2 regions of the Ruminococcus sp. AM26-12LB genome follow, and region 2 is predicted to be linked to the other one. Evidence: riboswitches for the same ligand, from Rfam matches in the RefSeq annotation. Region 2 holds a riboswitch; the other holds the start of a gene.
The links. Region 2 has a riboswitch for cobalamin ahead of nikB (nickel ABC transporter permease). Riboswitches for the same ligand answer to the same signal wherever they lie in the genome.
Positions count from the first base shown of each region.

Region 1 (7,894 bases), on a different contig from region 2:
GACCGTTTCGGAGAAGATGTGACAACCCTTGCGTATGATATGACGTCTTTCAGAGTACAGACCGAAGTATCAGCCAGTCCTACTTTTTTCGGTTGGGTGTTTGGCTTCAATGGCAAAGTACAGATACTTGCACCGGAAAGAGTGAAAGAACAGTACAGACAGATGATTGCAAAAGCTGATGAGAATATGCAGGAAAGCGAATAATTTGAAAATGAAATCCAAAGGAGCGGTAGCTATGGAGAATAAATTAGAAAAAATCGGTCAAAATAATTTTATGGATAATTTTGTTAAAACCGATGACATCTTAAAAGATATGTGTGGGATTATCGAATCTTCACAAAAAGCTGCATATCGAGCGGTCAATACAACGCTTATACAGAGAAATTGGCTCCTTGGTTATAGAATTGCAAGTGAAGAATTGCAGGGCGAGGATAGGGCAAAATATGGAGCTGAAATTATAAAAAAGTTAGCAAAAGAATTATCGGCTGAATATGGAAAAGGTTATACAAAGTCGAATCTATATAGCTTTTATTCTTTCTATAAGACCTATCCTGAAATTTTCCAGACATCGTCTGGAAAATCTGTTGGGTTACTGTCTTGGTCGCATTATGCAACATTATTACAGGTTAAAGAGAAGGCAGCTCGCGACTGGTATGAGAAAGAAGCCGCAAAACAGACTTGGAGTGTCCGTACTTTGCAGAGGAATATTTCTTCTCAGTATTATTACCGTATGCTCAAAACTCAGAAAAAAGAGCTTGTAGAAAGTGAAATGAAGGAACTGACTGCACCGTATCAGAATGATAAGTTGGAGTTTATCAAGAATCCGGTAGTTGCGGAGTTTTTAGGCTTTTCGCAGAATACAGATTTTACAGAGAGTGACCTTGAGAAAAGTATTCTTTCCAATTTGCAGAAATTTTTGATGGAGCTTGGAAAGGGATATGCTTTTGTGGCAAGGCAGCAGCATATCCATACGGAGAAACAGGACTATTATATCGACCTTGTGTTTTACAATTACATACTGAAATGCTTTGTCCTCATCGACCTGAAAACAGAAAAGATAACACATCAAGATGTAGGACAGATGGATATGTATATCCGTATGTATGATGAATTGAAACGTAGTGAGGGCGATAACCCAACAATCGGTATTGTTCTTTGTTCCGATACAGATGATGATATTGCCCGTTATTCTGTTATGCATGACAATGAACAATTATTTGCTTCCAAGTACAAATTATACCTGCCGACAAAAGAAGAACTGAAAGCGGAGATTGAAACTCAAAAGGCAATGTTTTATCTTCAGCAGCAGGATAATGAAGACAGAAACAAAAACTATACTTTTAACATTGAATGAGTTAAAAAGAAATAAAATAAGAGCATTTGATCAGAATGAATTCCTTCATGATGGGAATCGATTCCGAGGGTATGCTGATCTCAGCAGTACCTGAGGAAGATGGTCATGAAGGACTGAACCTTCTGATGGTAGATGACAGAATCCCGGCAGGTGCAAAGCTGTACTAAAATTAGATATAAAACAAGAGCACTTCTCAGAGTTAATAATCAGAAAACCGAGAGGTGCTTTTTTCGTGCTAAAAAATATATCCCGGCAGTCAACTACTGCAAAACAGTATATAACAGTTGACAACAGTATTATACTGTTATATACTGTTTGCAACAGGAGGGAACATATGAAGATTATAATCAATAATACATCGATGGTACCAATTTATGAACAGATCATGGAGCAGATCAAGGCGCAGATCATCTCCGGAGAGTTAAAAGAAAATGATATATTGCCGTCCGTGAGAACAATGGCAAAGGAACTGAAGATCAGTGCACTTACTGTGAAGAAAGCATATGACAATCTGGAAGCAGAGGGCATGACAGTCACAGTTCATGGGAAAGGAACGTATGTAGCGGCTTCGAATACACAGCTGATGGAAGAAGAGCGCAGGAAAGAGGTTGAGGCGGATCTGGAAGCAGCAATTCAGAAGGGAAGGCGCTGCGGAATGAAAGAGGAAGAGATCCGTTCGTTGTTTGAACTCATCATGGAGGATGAATGATTATGTTGGAGATCAAAGGAGTAAAGAAAAGCTACGGTGAATTTCAGTTAGACTGTTCGTTAAATGTAGAAAAAGGAAGAATCACCGGTCTGGTTGGAGAGAACGGAGCCGGTAAGAGTACTTTGTTCAAGGCAGTGCTCGGACTCATTTCTTATGATGCCGGTGAGATAAAGATCCTGGGAAAAATACCGGAAGAGTTAAGTGAAAAAGAGAAAGAAGAGCTGGGAGTTGTCCTGGCAGAAACCGGATTCAGTGGATACTTGAAAGGGAAAGATGTTGAGGCAGTCCTTGCCAAATTATATCCAAAGTTTGAAGCAGAAAAATTTCATCAGATGTGTGAAGAATATCAGATTCCGTTGGATAAATTTATAAAAGAGTACTCAACAGGAATGAAAGCAAAGCTGAATCTGATCGTTGCATTGACACATCAGGCAGAATTCCTGATGCTGGATGAGCCGACAGCAGGGCTTGATGTCGGAGCGAGGGAAAGGATGCTGGATATTTTAAGAGAGTATATGGAAGAAGAGCCGGAGAGAAGTATCCTGATCAGCTCACATATTTCTTCGGACTTAGAACATCTGTGTGATGACATTTATGTGATACATAAAGGAAAGATTGTACTTCATGAAGCGATGGATACGATTCTTGAAAAATATGCAGTGTTGAAGGTCAGTGAGGAACAATATCAGGCAGTGGACAAAAGGTATCTTTTGAAAGAGAAAAAAGAGTTTTTTGGAGTTGCCTGTCTGACGAACGAGAAGCAGTATTATATAGAAAATTATCCGGAAATCGTAGTAGAGAGCGGATCACTCGATCAGGTGATCCTGATGTTGACAGGAGGCGAAAGATGATGAAAGGAATCAGAGGGCTTTTGGAAAAGGATTTTCGATTGTTTTTTCGACAGGGTGGTAATCTTTTTTTGGTGTTAGTGTTTGTAGCATTGTTTTTTATACTTACAGGAAAAAAGGCAGCTGCTTTCATTGCAATGTATATCCCATCTGTTCTGGCGATATATTCAGGTAATACGATCAGTTATGATGAAAATGGCCATGGTTACACATATTTATTTTCTTTACCCGTAAATAAAAAAATATATGTCAGAGAAAAATATATTTTTTCCTTTATCATGACAGCATGTGGATGGTGCATTGGAATGATCTGTGCAGGAATTATGGTACTCATAAATCCTGAAGAGGTGTTTGATCTGGAAATGCTGGCAATGGAGTTGATCACATTTTTTGTGTTTCAGGCAATTGCGGGAATTATGATCGCGATCAGGATAAGGTTCGAAGGAGAGAAAGGGCGAATTGTGCTGCCAATCGCAATTTTAATTATTTTTGCGATTTGTTATACAATTAGATCTTTTGTGAAGACTAACTTGGGATTAAAAGAAAGTATTCTGCATATGATAGGGGGAATAGGGGATCTTGAAATCGGGATTGCCCTCATTGTGCTAAGTCTGCTTATATGGTTTGCTTCGTATAAGTATAGTATGAGCGCCATGAAGAAGAAAGAGTTTTAAGATAGGCGTGGCAAAGATGATCCATTAAAAATAATGATTATAAAGATGTAATAGCTACCAAAAATATGAGAAAAACTTTGTGAAAAAATAGGCTTGTGTTTCGTAAGAGTCCCTTGTAAAATAGCGGTCAAGGATGAAAAGAAAAGGAGATTCTTATGGGAACTAATGAAAAAGATATGACTGCCGGATCTCCCGGAAAACTGATCATAACTTTTGCCATACCAATGATGCTTGGAAATATTTTTCAGCAGTTTTATACAATGGCAGACACCATGATCGTCGGACAAGTGGTAGGAGTTAAAGCACTGGCGGCAGTAGGTGCCGGAGATTGGCTGGTATGGCTGGTGTTGGGGATTATGACAGGTATCACACAGGGTTTTTCTATTCTTGTATCTCAGTATTATGGAGCAAGGGAAAAGGAAAATCTGAAATGTGCAGTAGCGAAAAGCTATATCATGACAGCATTACTGTCTGTGGTCGTACTCGCAGTAAGTGAAGGTACAGTTTATCATGTTCTTTTATTTTTACAGACACCGGATAATGTCATTGATCTGACAATGCTATATTTGCGGCTGATCTTTGCAGGAATCCCGATCATAGCTGCTTATAATATATTTGCAGCGATCCTTCGGGCACTTGGAAACAGCAGATCTCCGTTGATCGCAATGACAGTGGCAGCAGTGATCAATGTGGGACTGGATTTGTTATTTGTGGCGGTTTTTGGCTGGGGTATAGCCGGAGCAGCAGTGGCGACCGTTATCGCGCAGGGATTTTCTGCCTTGTACTGTTTGATCGTATTACGTAAAATCCCGGATATCCGCCTGGAAAAGAAGGACTTTTACAGGCAGCCCTCTATGAGCCTGCGGCTTTTGGAACTGGCGGTTCCTCTTGCGATACAGAATGTGATCATCTCCGTGGGAGGACTTGTGGTACAGTATGTGATCAATGGATTTGGTTTTCTGTTTGTGGCGGGATTTACGGCATCGAACAAGCTGTATGGGGTTTTGGAGATGGCTGCCGTTTCATATGGATATGCTATTACAACCTATGTGGGCCAGAATCTTGGTGCAAAGAAATATCAGAGGATTCGAAAAGGCGTGCGCAGCGGCACTTATATGGCAGTGCTCACTTCGGCTTTCATTTCCGGCATGATGGTACTGTTTGGACGTAATGTACTGTCCCTGTTTGTATCCGGTGAACCGGATCAGACCCGACAGGTATTGGATATAGCATATAAGTATTTGTTTATCATGGCTGTCTTTTTGTGGGTGCTGTATCTGCTGTATGTGTATCGTTCCGCTATCCAGGGCCTGGGTAATACTTTGATTCCGCTTGCCAGCGGCATTGCAGAATTTATAATGCGTGTCAGTGTTGCGCTGCTGCTGCCAAAACTGATCGGTGAAGATGGAATATACTATGCAGAGATCTGTGCATGGAGCAGTGCAGCTGTTTTATTATTCGTAAGTTATATGATCATTATACGGAAATATAAAGAAGTCACCGTTCATACATAATGTTATTTACTTAAGGGATCTATAATAATACAGGCAGAAAATATCCGGGTTTCACTATGAAATGTTCAGATATTTTATATTTGACAAAAAAACTATTTATATAAAAAGAAAAGTATGATATTATGATACTTACAACTATGAAAATTGAATAGTCAGAAGGGTGTACAAAGTACTTAATAAGGAATCTGGTGAAATGCCAGAACAGCCACCGCTACTGTGACAGGGACGAAAACCAAAATATCACTGGAGAGATCCGGGAAGATGGTAAGTAGGAAGAACTGGAGTCAGGAGACTTGCCTTTTTGACAGAAGAATTCTGATTCGGATGGGATACAGAAGGAATAAGCTCTGCCTGAGGTAGAGGTTTGTTTTTTGTGCTGATATGATGCTGGATCATATCAGCTTTTTTTATTTTAACCGAATAAACAGATGAAAAATGAGGAGAAATGAAAATGGGAAAAGTAATTGCAAAGCGTTTTATATTTATGATTCCGGTAGTGCTGGCGGTTACATTTATTATTTTTATGTTGAGTTTTATATCGGCAGGTGATGCTGCCAGAGTGCTGGCGGAGAAAAAATATGAGCATCCGTCACCGGAGCAGGTAGAAGAAGTACGGCATGAGGAAGGACTGGATCAGCCGGTGCTGGTACAATACGGGAAATGGCTGGATCAGGCACTTCATGGCGATTTTGGGAAATCATATTCTACCAGAAAACCGGCTTTTGAGGAATTAAAAAGATATTTTCCACAGACATTTAAACTGGCAGTTACTTCGTTTTTATTGTTGATGATCGTGTCAGTCCCTCTTGGAATTTTGTCGGCAATTTATGAAAACAGAGTTCTGGATAAAGTCATTCGCATTTTGTCGTCCCTCAGTGTATCTATGCCGTCTTTCTGGATCGGTCTGATGCTGCTCTATATATTTGGAGTAAAGCTAAAAGTGATTTCCGTGATCGGAGGAGATGCCGGAGGCATCCCGATTCTTGCGGCATTTGCCATGGATATCAGTTTCTTTGGAATTATGACGAGATTGATCCGTACCAATATGATACAGGTGCTGAAGCAGGATTACATACGTGCCAGCAGAGCTAAGGGATTGTCATCTGTAAATGTAATTTTGCGTCATGGTCTGAAAAATATCCTGATTCCTGTGCTGACACGTCTGGTATCAATTGTGATCGGTTTTTTCTGTGGCTCAGCTGTGATAGAAAGTATTTTTTCAATTCAGGGAATCGGAAATCTGGCATTGAAATCCGTGATCTCAAAAGACACTCCGGTGCTGCAATGTTTTATCTTTATTCTGGCTGTTGGCATTGTAGTATTAAATTTTCTTGTGGATATCGCCTATTCTGCGATTGACCGGCGAATCCAGTTAAAGTAAAGGAGAGATCATAGAATGGAAAGCAGAAGAAAGCAGAAAACAGAAAAAAGCATGATCCAGAATCTGTACTGGAAACAGGTATTCCGGTCACCGAAAACAAAAATAGGATTGATGGTGGTCATAATTTTTGCATTGGCAGCTATTTTTGCACCTGTACTGGCGCCGCATGATCCACTGCTTGTGGATGTTTCGATAAAATTAAAGAATCCGTCGGCGGCATATCCTTTAGGTACTGATCAGCTGGGACGATGTATTTTATCAAGACTTCTCTGGGGCAGCCGGTATTCACTGAGCTATAGCTTTACGGTGCTTCTGATTACTGTATGTGTCGGGGTGCCTATCGGACTGTTTGCCGGATATGTAGGTGGAAAAATCGATTCCATAATTATGAGGATCATTGATGTATTTATGGCTATGCCGGTCTTTATTGTGGCACTTGCCATTGCAGGAACCGTAGGAGCCAGCGGCGCTCATCTGATTCTGTCCTTATCGGTCGTATCCTGGGCAGAATATGCAAGGCTTGCCCGAGCATTGACACTTCAGGAAAAAAATAAAAATTATATGACCGCACTAAAAGCCGGCGGCTGCGGCCACGCAAGGATCATATTTAGGCATGTATTGAGAAATATCCTGCCATCTGTGATCGCACTGGCAACAATGGAAATCGGTTCGATCATTCTGTCAATTGCCGGTTTTTCCTTTATCGGCCTTGGTGTGCAGGCACCGACACCGGAATGGGGGATCATGCTCAGTGACAGTAGAAGTTATATCCAGACTTATCCAAGACTGATGTTTTATCCGGGCATACTGATCATGATCATTGTTCTGGCATTTAATTATCTGGGGGAGGGAATACAGAATGGAACAGCCCAAAAATGATGTCCTAAGGGTAAAAAGACTACATGTGGAGTTTCAGACATCTCACGGAATGGTTCATGCAGTAAAAGATGTCAGCCTGGAAGTAAAACGCGGAAGGATCCATGCTCTGGTGGGAGAAAGTGGAAGCGGCAAGTCAGTTACCTCTCTGACGATCATGAATCTGCTTGCAGGAAATGGAAAGGTGATATCCGGAGATGTGACACTGAACGAAAAGAGTCTTCTGAAGTTATCAGGAAAAGAAAAACGACAGTTATACGGAGACAGGATCGGAATGATCTTTCAGGATCCGACTGCTGCTCTTGATCCGCTTTTTACAGTTGAACAACTGCTTCTGGAAGGACTGAGAAAACATCGCAGAATGAGCAAAAAACAGGCAAGGGAAGCAGCGTTGGAAAGTCTGCGGATGATGAATCTGCGTGATCCGGAAGAACTGATGAAGAAAAAACCTTACGAATTGTCTGGTGGTATGTGCCAACGTGTTATGATCGCCATTGCCATGTCCATGAAACCGGATTATCTGATCGCAGATGAGCCG
Region 1 is NZ_QUJX01000022.1:22,520-30,413, forward strand. It holds gene DW694_RS14940 (WYL domain-containing transcriptional regulator) at 1-204, shown strand, start outside; gene DW694_RS14945 (PDDEXK nuclease domain-containing protein) at 236-1,354, shown strand; partial or broken gene DW694_RS14950 (tRNA-binding protein) at 1,402-1,521, shown strand; gene DW694_RS14955 (GntR family transcriptional regulator) at 1,689-2,063, shown strand; gene DW694_RS14960 (ABC transporter ATP-binding protein) at 2,066-2,914, shown strand; gene DW694_RS14965 (ABC-2 transporter permease) at 2,911-3,585, shown strand; gene DW694_RS14970 (MATE family efflux transporter) at 3,741-5,099, shown strand; cobalamin riboswitch at 5,241-5,415, shown strand; gene DW694_RS14975 (ABC transporter permease) at 5,551-6,480, shown strand; gene nikC (nickel transporter permease) at 6,496-7,359, shown strand; gene DW694_RS14985 (ABC transporter ATP-binding protein) at 7,340-7,894, shown strand, end outside.
Region 1: it holds a riboswitch for cobalamin, as region 2 does, so the genes downstream of both, DW694_RS14975 (ABC transporter permease) here and nikB (nickel ABC transporter permease) in region 2, are expected to answer to the same signal.

Region 2 (7,894 bases):
GGATTTGGAGCATGCCGCATGTGCGTATGCGGCCCTGAAAGCGCCAGAGAAGTCCTGAATAACAATCAGCTGATCCGTGTAGCTACAAAATATCCAAATATTGCAAAGGATTACTTCTATAACAAAAAGCATCAGACTGTGGAGATCATTAAGCTGAACGGTTCCATCGAGCTTGCACCGATCGTAGGACTTTCCGAGGTTATCGTGGATATCGTGGAAACCGGAAGCACCCTTCGCGAGAATGGCCTGAAGGTGCTGGAAGAAGTCTGCCCGCTGTCTGCACGTATGGTAGTCAATCAGGTCAGCATGAAAATGGAAGATGAACGGATCCGCAAACTGATCACGGAACTTCGAGGTGTGATCAAATAAACTGAACAACAGATGAACCTCCAAAATACAGAAAGAAGGCAGAATTTATTATGCGTAAGGTAAAACTCACCAAAGAATCTACAAAAGATATTCTGGAAACTCTCTTAAAAAGAAGCCCTAATAATTATGGAAAATACGAGGATGCAGTAGCAAATATCCTTGCCAAAGTAAAAGCAGAGGGAGATACCGCGTTATTTGCATTTACCAGAGAATTTGATAAAGTCGAAGTGACAAAGGATACGATCCGTGTAACCCCTGAGGAGATCGAGGAAGCATACAAGCTGGTAGATCCTTCCCTGATCGATGTGATCAAAAAAGCATTGGTGAATATCCGCAGCTATCACGAAAAGCAACTTCAGAACAGCTGGTTCACAAGCACAACAGACGGAACCATGCTTGGTCAGAAGGTAACCGCTCTGAACTGTGTAGGTGTTTACGTTCCCGGTGGAAAGGCTGTATATCCGTCTTCCGTGCTTATGAATATCGTTCCTGCAAAAGTTGCCGGTGTTGACCGTATTGTAATGACAACACCTCCTGGAAAAGACGGAAAAGTAAATCCAAGCACACTTGTTGCTGCCAACGAAGCCGGAGCAAATGAAATCTATAAAGTGGGTGGTGCACAGGCCATCGGAGCACTTGCATATGGAACCGAGAGTATTCCAAAGGTTGACAAGATCGTAGGACCCGGAAATATTTTTGTTGCGCTTGCAAAAAAGGCAGTTTATGGATACGTAAGCATTGATTCTATTGCCGGCCCAAGCGAGATCCTCGTTCTTGCAGATGAGACTGCAAATCCTCGTTATATTGCAGCAGATCTTCTTTCTCAGGCAGAACATGATGAGATGGCATCTGCGATCCTGATCACAACAAATGAGGAATTTGCAGATCAGGTAGATAAAGAAGTCAGAGGTTTTGTTGAGGTACTTTCCAGAAAAGCCATTATTGAGAAATCCCTGGAGAACTTTGGTTATATCCTGATCGCAGAAGATATGGACGAGGCCATTGAGGCTGCCAATGAAATTGCTTCTGAACATATGGAGATCGTCACAAAGAATCCTTTTGAAGATATGATGAAAGTACGAAATGCAGGTGCGATCTTTATCGGAGAGCACAGCTCTGAACCCCTTGGCGATTATTTCGCAGGACCAAACCATGTGCTTCCTACCAATGGAACTGCCAAATTTTTCTCCGCACTTTCTGTAGATGATTTTATCAAAAAATCCAGTATTGTATATTATTCCAGGGAAGCACTCCGAAAAATCCACAAGGACATTATCCAGTTTGCCACATCGGAACAGCTGACTGCACACGCAAATTCCATTGCAGTCCGTTTTGAGGAAGAGGACAAGGAGAACGAATAATGGCAAGAGAAGCACTGATCGAAAGAAACACAAAAGAAACGCAGATACGTCTGCAGCTGAATATTGATGGAACAGGAAGTTCCGATATTGATACAGGCATTGGCTTTTTTGACCATATGCTGGACGGTTTTACGCGCCATGGACTGTATGATCTTACGCTGAGAGTCCATGGTGATCTGAATGTAGATGATCATCACACCATTGAAGATACAGGGATCGTCCTTGGAAACGCTATCCGTGAGGCAGTTGGCGACAAAAAAGGGATCAAACGTTACGGCAGCTGTATCCTTCCTATGGATGAAGTGCTTGTGCTCTGCGCAGTAGATCTTTCCGGAAGACCTTATCTTGGATGGGATGCAGCGTTTTCTACGGAAAAAATAGGAGATATGGCTACAGAGATGGTAAGGGAATTCTTTTATGCAGTATCCTATTCCGCAGCAATGAATCTTCACATCAAGGTTCTTTCCGGAGGAAACAGCCATCATGTGGCAGAGGCCATGTTTAAAAGCTTTGCGAAAGCCCTTGATGCAGCAACACAGTACGATTCCCGGATCACAGACGTGCTTTCTACCAAGGGAAGCCTCTGATACAGAAGGAGACCACTTATGAACAAACAGTTGATCCCATGCCTTTATCTTCATTCAGAAAAGGCGGTAACCGGATTTGGACAGAGAAATCTTTTCGGAGACGGAAATGTAGAAACACTTGCAAAATTTTACGGTGACAATGGGGCAGATGAGCTTCTGGTATTTGACTTTTCTTCCGCAGATGCAGAGCATGACCGTGCGATCGGAAAAATCCGTGATATCTGTCAGGTATCTGAGATCCCGGTGATCGCAGCGGGAAATATCAAACGTATGGAAGATGTAAAAAAGCTGATCTATGCGGGATGTGCCAAAGTTGTACTGAATTTTTCGAAAGAGAATAATATCAAGCTTCTGGAAGAAGTATCCCGGCGCTTTGGAAAAGAGCGTATGATGATCAGCATCTCTGATCTGAGAGAATTCACAGAAAATCAGGATCTGATCGAAACATATGCAGACACTGTTCTGGCTTTGGACACTGTCGAAAATGAAATTGCAGAGATTTCTCAGATTTCCATTGTTCTTCATACCGATGAAAACAGATCTGAGAACGTTCTGGAGCTTTTAGGAGAACCAGCTGTGTCCGGACTTTGCGGTGCTTATGTAAGCAGTCTTGAAAATGATCTGCATACATTTAAGGAAACCTGCGAAGAAGCCGGAATTCCGGTAAACACATATAAAAGTAATATTGCATGGTCGGACTTTAAATTAAACAGTGACGGAATGGTTCCGGTTATTGTCCAGGATTACCGGACGGATGAAGTACTGATGCTGGCCTATATGAATGAGCTTGCTTTTAACACAACATTGAAGCTTGGAAAAATGACATACTGGAGTCGCAGCCGGAATGAGCTCTGGACCAAAGGTCTGACATCCGGACACGTACAGTATGTAAAGTCTCTTACTATTGACTGTGATAATGATACGATCCTTGCCAAAGTGGAGCAGATTGGCGCAGCCTGCCATACAGGAAACCGTACCTGTTTCTTCAAACCGCTGCTGAAAAAAGAGTACGATGATACCAACCCACTTCACGTGTTCCAGAATGTGTATGATGTGATCACTGACCGAAAAGAACATCCAAAGGAAGGTTCCTATACCAATTATCTTTTTGATAAGGGAATTGACAAGATTTTGAAAAAAGTCGGTGAAGAATGCACAGAGATCGTCATTGCAGCCAAAAATCCAGATAAAGAAGAGATTAAATACGAAATTTCAGATTTTCTTTATCATATGATGGTACTTATGGTGGAAAAAGGAGTCAGCTGGGAAGAAATCACCAAAGAATTGGTAAAAAGATAAATTATATATCATTCAGGAAAAAAGCTTTTGTACGTCGGATCAGAATGAACGGTTACGAAAGCTTTTTTCTGTTTTCCCGGAATCTTAAAAGAATATGTACAATTTCGGTTAGGCATGATATACTTATCGTCAAAAGTGCGGAAATATAAAAAAGGAAAAGGGAAACAACCAATGATCAAAATTGATGACTGGGTGATTGAAAAAGGAGAGAAGGCACAGGGGAAAATTAAGATCACAGGATACGGCATAGCAATGCCGGCAACTGTGATATGCGGAGTGAAAGACGGACCGACGATACTGATCACAGCGGGAATACACAGTGCGGAGTATGTAGGAATCCAGGCGGCAATGGAACTTGCAAAAGAATTTCAACCGGAAGAACTGAAGGGAAATGTGATCATCGTTCCACTGGTCAATGTCAGTGGCTTTGAGCATCGCACCATGAGTCTGGTCTATGAGGATGGCAAGAACCTGAACCGCGTTTTCCCCGGAGATCCTGAGGGAACAGCTGCAGATCGTATTGCCTATGCTATAGTGACAAAGCTTTTTTCCATAGCAGATTATTATATCGACCTGCATAGCGGAGATGGGTTCGAACAGCTTCATCCCTATGTTTATTATGTAGGGGTTGTAGATGAAAAGACAGCAGAGAAATCATTACATATGGCACGGCATATCGGCGTAAAATATGTGGTCCGTTCCACAACCGCCACAGGTGGCGCCTACAATTATGCTTCTTCTCTTGGAATTCCAAGTATTCTCATCGAAAGAGGCGGACACAGCTACTGGACCTGGGAGGAAGTAGAACAGGATAAAAGAGACGTCCGTCACCTTGTTTTTCATCTCCAGGGAAAGAAATGTCATGGTCTGAAGCATTACCGTCAGATGCTTCTTGAAAATGTAGTCTATGAATATGCGCCGTATACCGGATGCTGGTATCCATCCAAGAAGCCTGGAGAGTACTTCTTTAAGGGAGAAGAATTGGGTGAACTGAGAGATTACTATGGAAATTTACTTTACACATCTATTGCAACTGAAAACGGAGTCGTACTTTATCAGACAGCCAGTCTGAACATTATTGAAGACGGACCAATGATCGCATATGCAGCGATCACGGAGACTCTGACCTGATAGTAAACAACCTTTTCAGAACGCTTCTGTCTGAAATCATATTGAAACAGTAAGAAAACCGGGTTTTACCATTTGCTATTCTATTTGTAAAAATAGCGAGGTAAAATCCGTGTTTTTTTAGCAGATCAGATAAATCCAATTGTCAAATCCCCCATGGGGGATATATACAATTCAAGCATCTTTAACAAAATTTATGAGTTTTCTAAAAATATAACATTTTTCCATAGACATAAACTATAGTTTTATCATATAATGTTTCAGTAATTTGACAGCATTTGCTGATTTTCACATCAGCCGTTGTAAGTTCTGAGAGGATTAATAGGGAAACCGGTGTAAATCCGGTACGATCCCGTCACTGTAAGGGGAAATCCTCAGACAAAGTACCACTGGTCGAGTGCGTGAGAAATAGACCGGGAAGGTGTCTGAGGGTAAGGATCCTAAGTCAGGAGACCTGCTTGCAATTGTTTTAAAATGATTCTTACGGAAGATAGGAAGCATATTTATTTTGTGTGCCCGTATTTCGTCACGGGCTTTTTTCGTGCAAATTTTCTAAAATTCCATGCATATTCTGCATATTAAGAATCCAATAGTTTCTTTTATCTAACTAAATTAAAACGGCAATGTTAAAATCGCATCAAATGAGGAAAGGAGTAAAACGTGACAAAGAAACAAGTAGGAAAAAGATTTCTCCAGATCATCATTGTATTATTTGGAATCAGCTTTTTCACATTTGGACTGACCTACCTGTCACCTGGTGATCCTGCGGAGATCATGCTGACAGAGTGTGGTAATCTTCCTACACCAGAGCTTCTGGAACAGACAAGACATGAGCTTGGCCTTGATCAGCCCTTTCTCGTGCAGTATGGTTCCTGGCTGAAGGGTGTTGTTACAGGAGATATGGGACAGTCCTATTCTTTCAAAATGCCGGTAACAGATAAACTGGTATCCTGTTTCTGGCCGACGCTGAGGATGTCGTTGCTGGCACTTCTGATGATGGTCATTATTTCCATACCGCTTGGAATCCTGGCCGCTGTATATCAGAACAAATTCCCGGATTATTTTGTGAGAGGAATTACCTTTGTGGGAGTATCTGTTCCAAGCTTCTGGCTGGGCCTGATCCTTCTCAGCATCTTTGGTGTTCAGCTTCGCTGGATCAATGTTGCAGGAGGCAGTACGGATTTTAAATCCATGATCCTCCCGGCGCTGACTCTTGCACTTGCCATGTCTGCAAAATATACCAGACAGGTAAGAAGTGCAGTGCTGGAGGAACTTCATCAGGATTATGTCACAGGTGCAAGAATGCGTGGAATCAAGGAAAGCGTCATTCTCTGGAAACACGTCCTTCCTAATGTTATGCTTCCGCTGGTAACGCTGTTGGGACTTTCCCTTGGAAGTCTTCTGGGAGGTACTGCAGTTGTAGAGATCATTTACAACTGGCCTGGAATGGGAAATATGGCAGTAAAGGCGATTTCCTGTCGTGACTATCCTCTTGTACAGGGCTATGTACTTTGGATCGCGATCCTGTACATGTGCATCAACCTGCTTGTGGATCTGTCCTATACTTATCTCGATCCAAGACTTAAGGAGGATAGATAATTGAAAAAGGTATTACGAACATTCAAAGAAAATAAACAGTTCACTCTTTTCTTCATTCTGGGTCTCGTGGTGATCGGAATTGCGATCTTTGCGCCGCAGCTCTCACCATATGATCCACTGAATGCAGTTATGACCGAATCACTGCAGGAGCCAAGCTCCGCTCATCCGTTCGGAACGGATAAGCTTGGACGAGATCTTCTTTCCCGTGTTATCTTCGGAACAAGAACCTCTCTGATCATGACCTTATGTCTGGTTGCAGTGATCTTTGTCATCGGTACATTTTTAGGAGTTATTGCCGGATATTTCGGCGGCGTTGTGGATGCAGTGATCATGCGTATCGCAGATATGATGATCTCCTTCCCTGGGCTTGTACTGGCCATTGCCATTGCCGGTATGCTTGGACCAAACCTGGTCAATGCCGTTATTTCCATTGCGGCTGTAAGCTGGACAAAATATGCCCGTCTTGCACGAAGTATGGTCTTGAAAGTCAAGAAGAGTCTTTACATAGAGGCAGCTATAGTAAACGGAACAAAGACCTGGAAAATTCTTCTTGTACACATTCTTCCCAACATGGTAACCCAGATGGTGGTAACTGCGGCAGCAGATATCGGAACTATGATGCTGGAGCTGGCTTCCCTTTCATTCCTGGGATTTGGTGCAACTGCGCCGACACCGGAGTGGGGACTGATGCTGAATGAAGGAAGAACCTACATGGCAAAGGCGCCATGGCTTATGATCTACCCTGGTATCGCTATCGTGATCTGTGTTGTTGTTTTCAACATGCTTGGAGACAGCATCCGTGATGTACTGGATCCGCGCCAGGATCAATAAAACAACTCTGTAACAAACCAACACCATATGATCAGTATATTATCTTTAGGAGGATGAAATGAGAAATAATGTAGTTAAAAAAGTGCTGGCTGCTACACTTGCATGTATGATGACTTTTTCCATGACAACAGTGGCTCAGGCAAAGGGTGACAAAAAAAGTGATAAGGAAATCACCATCGGAGTAACAAGCTTTGCAGATACACTGGAGCCGACAGAGCAGTATTTCAGCTGGGTTGTATCCCGTTATGCGATCGGCGAGTGTCTTACAAAATTCGATGAGAACGGTGAGATCGTTCCATGTCTTGCGGAAGAGTGGGAAAACAGTGACGATGGAAAAACATGGACCTTCAAGATCCGTGAGGGCGTAAAATTCTCCAACGGTGACGATATGACACCGGAGATGGTAAAAGCCTCCATCGAACGTACCGCTGAAAAGAGTGACCGTGTTCCGGAATTCTTTGATCTCGACAGCCTCGAAGTTGACGGACAGAACCTGATCTTCCATCTGAACAGAGCAAATGCAAACATGGCCGGATGCCTTGCAGACCCGCTGTTTCTGATCGTAGATACAAATGTAGATGATTCTACATTTGCCATGGAAGGACCGATCTGTACAGGACCTTACGCAGTAGAATCTTTCAGCCCGACGGATTCCTGTATCGTAGTAAAAAATGAGAACTACTGGGATGGAGAAGTTCCCCTTGATAAAGTTACACTGAA
Region 2 is NZ_QUJX01000016.1:68,601-76,494, reverse strand. It holds gene hisG (ATP phosphoribosyltransferase) at 1-369, shown strand, start outside; gene hisD (histidinol dehydrogenase) at 420-1,730, shown strand; gene hisB (imidazoleglycerol-phosphate dehydratase HisB) at 1,730-2,317, shown strand; gene hisIE (bifunctional phosphoribosyl-AMP cyclohydrolase/phosphoribosyl-ATP diphosphatase HisIE) at 2,336-3,616, shown strand; gene DW694_RS12880 (M14 family metallopeptidase) at 3,788-4,747, shown strand; cobalamin riboswitch at 5,032-5,221, shown strand; gene nikB (nickel ABC transporter permease) at 5,405-6,343, shown strand; gene nikC (nickel transporter permease) at 6,344-7,174, shown strand; gene DW694_RS12865 (ABC transporter substrate-binding protein) at 7,233-7,894, shown strand, end outside.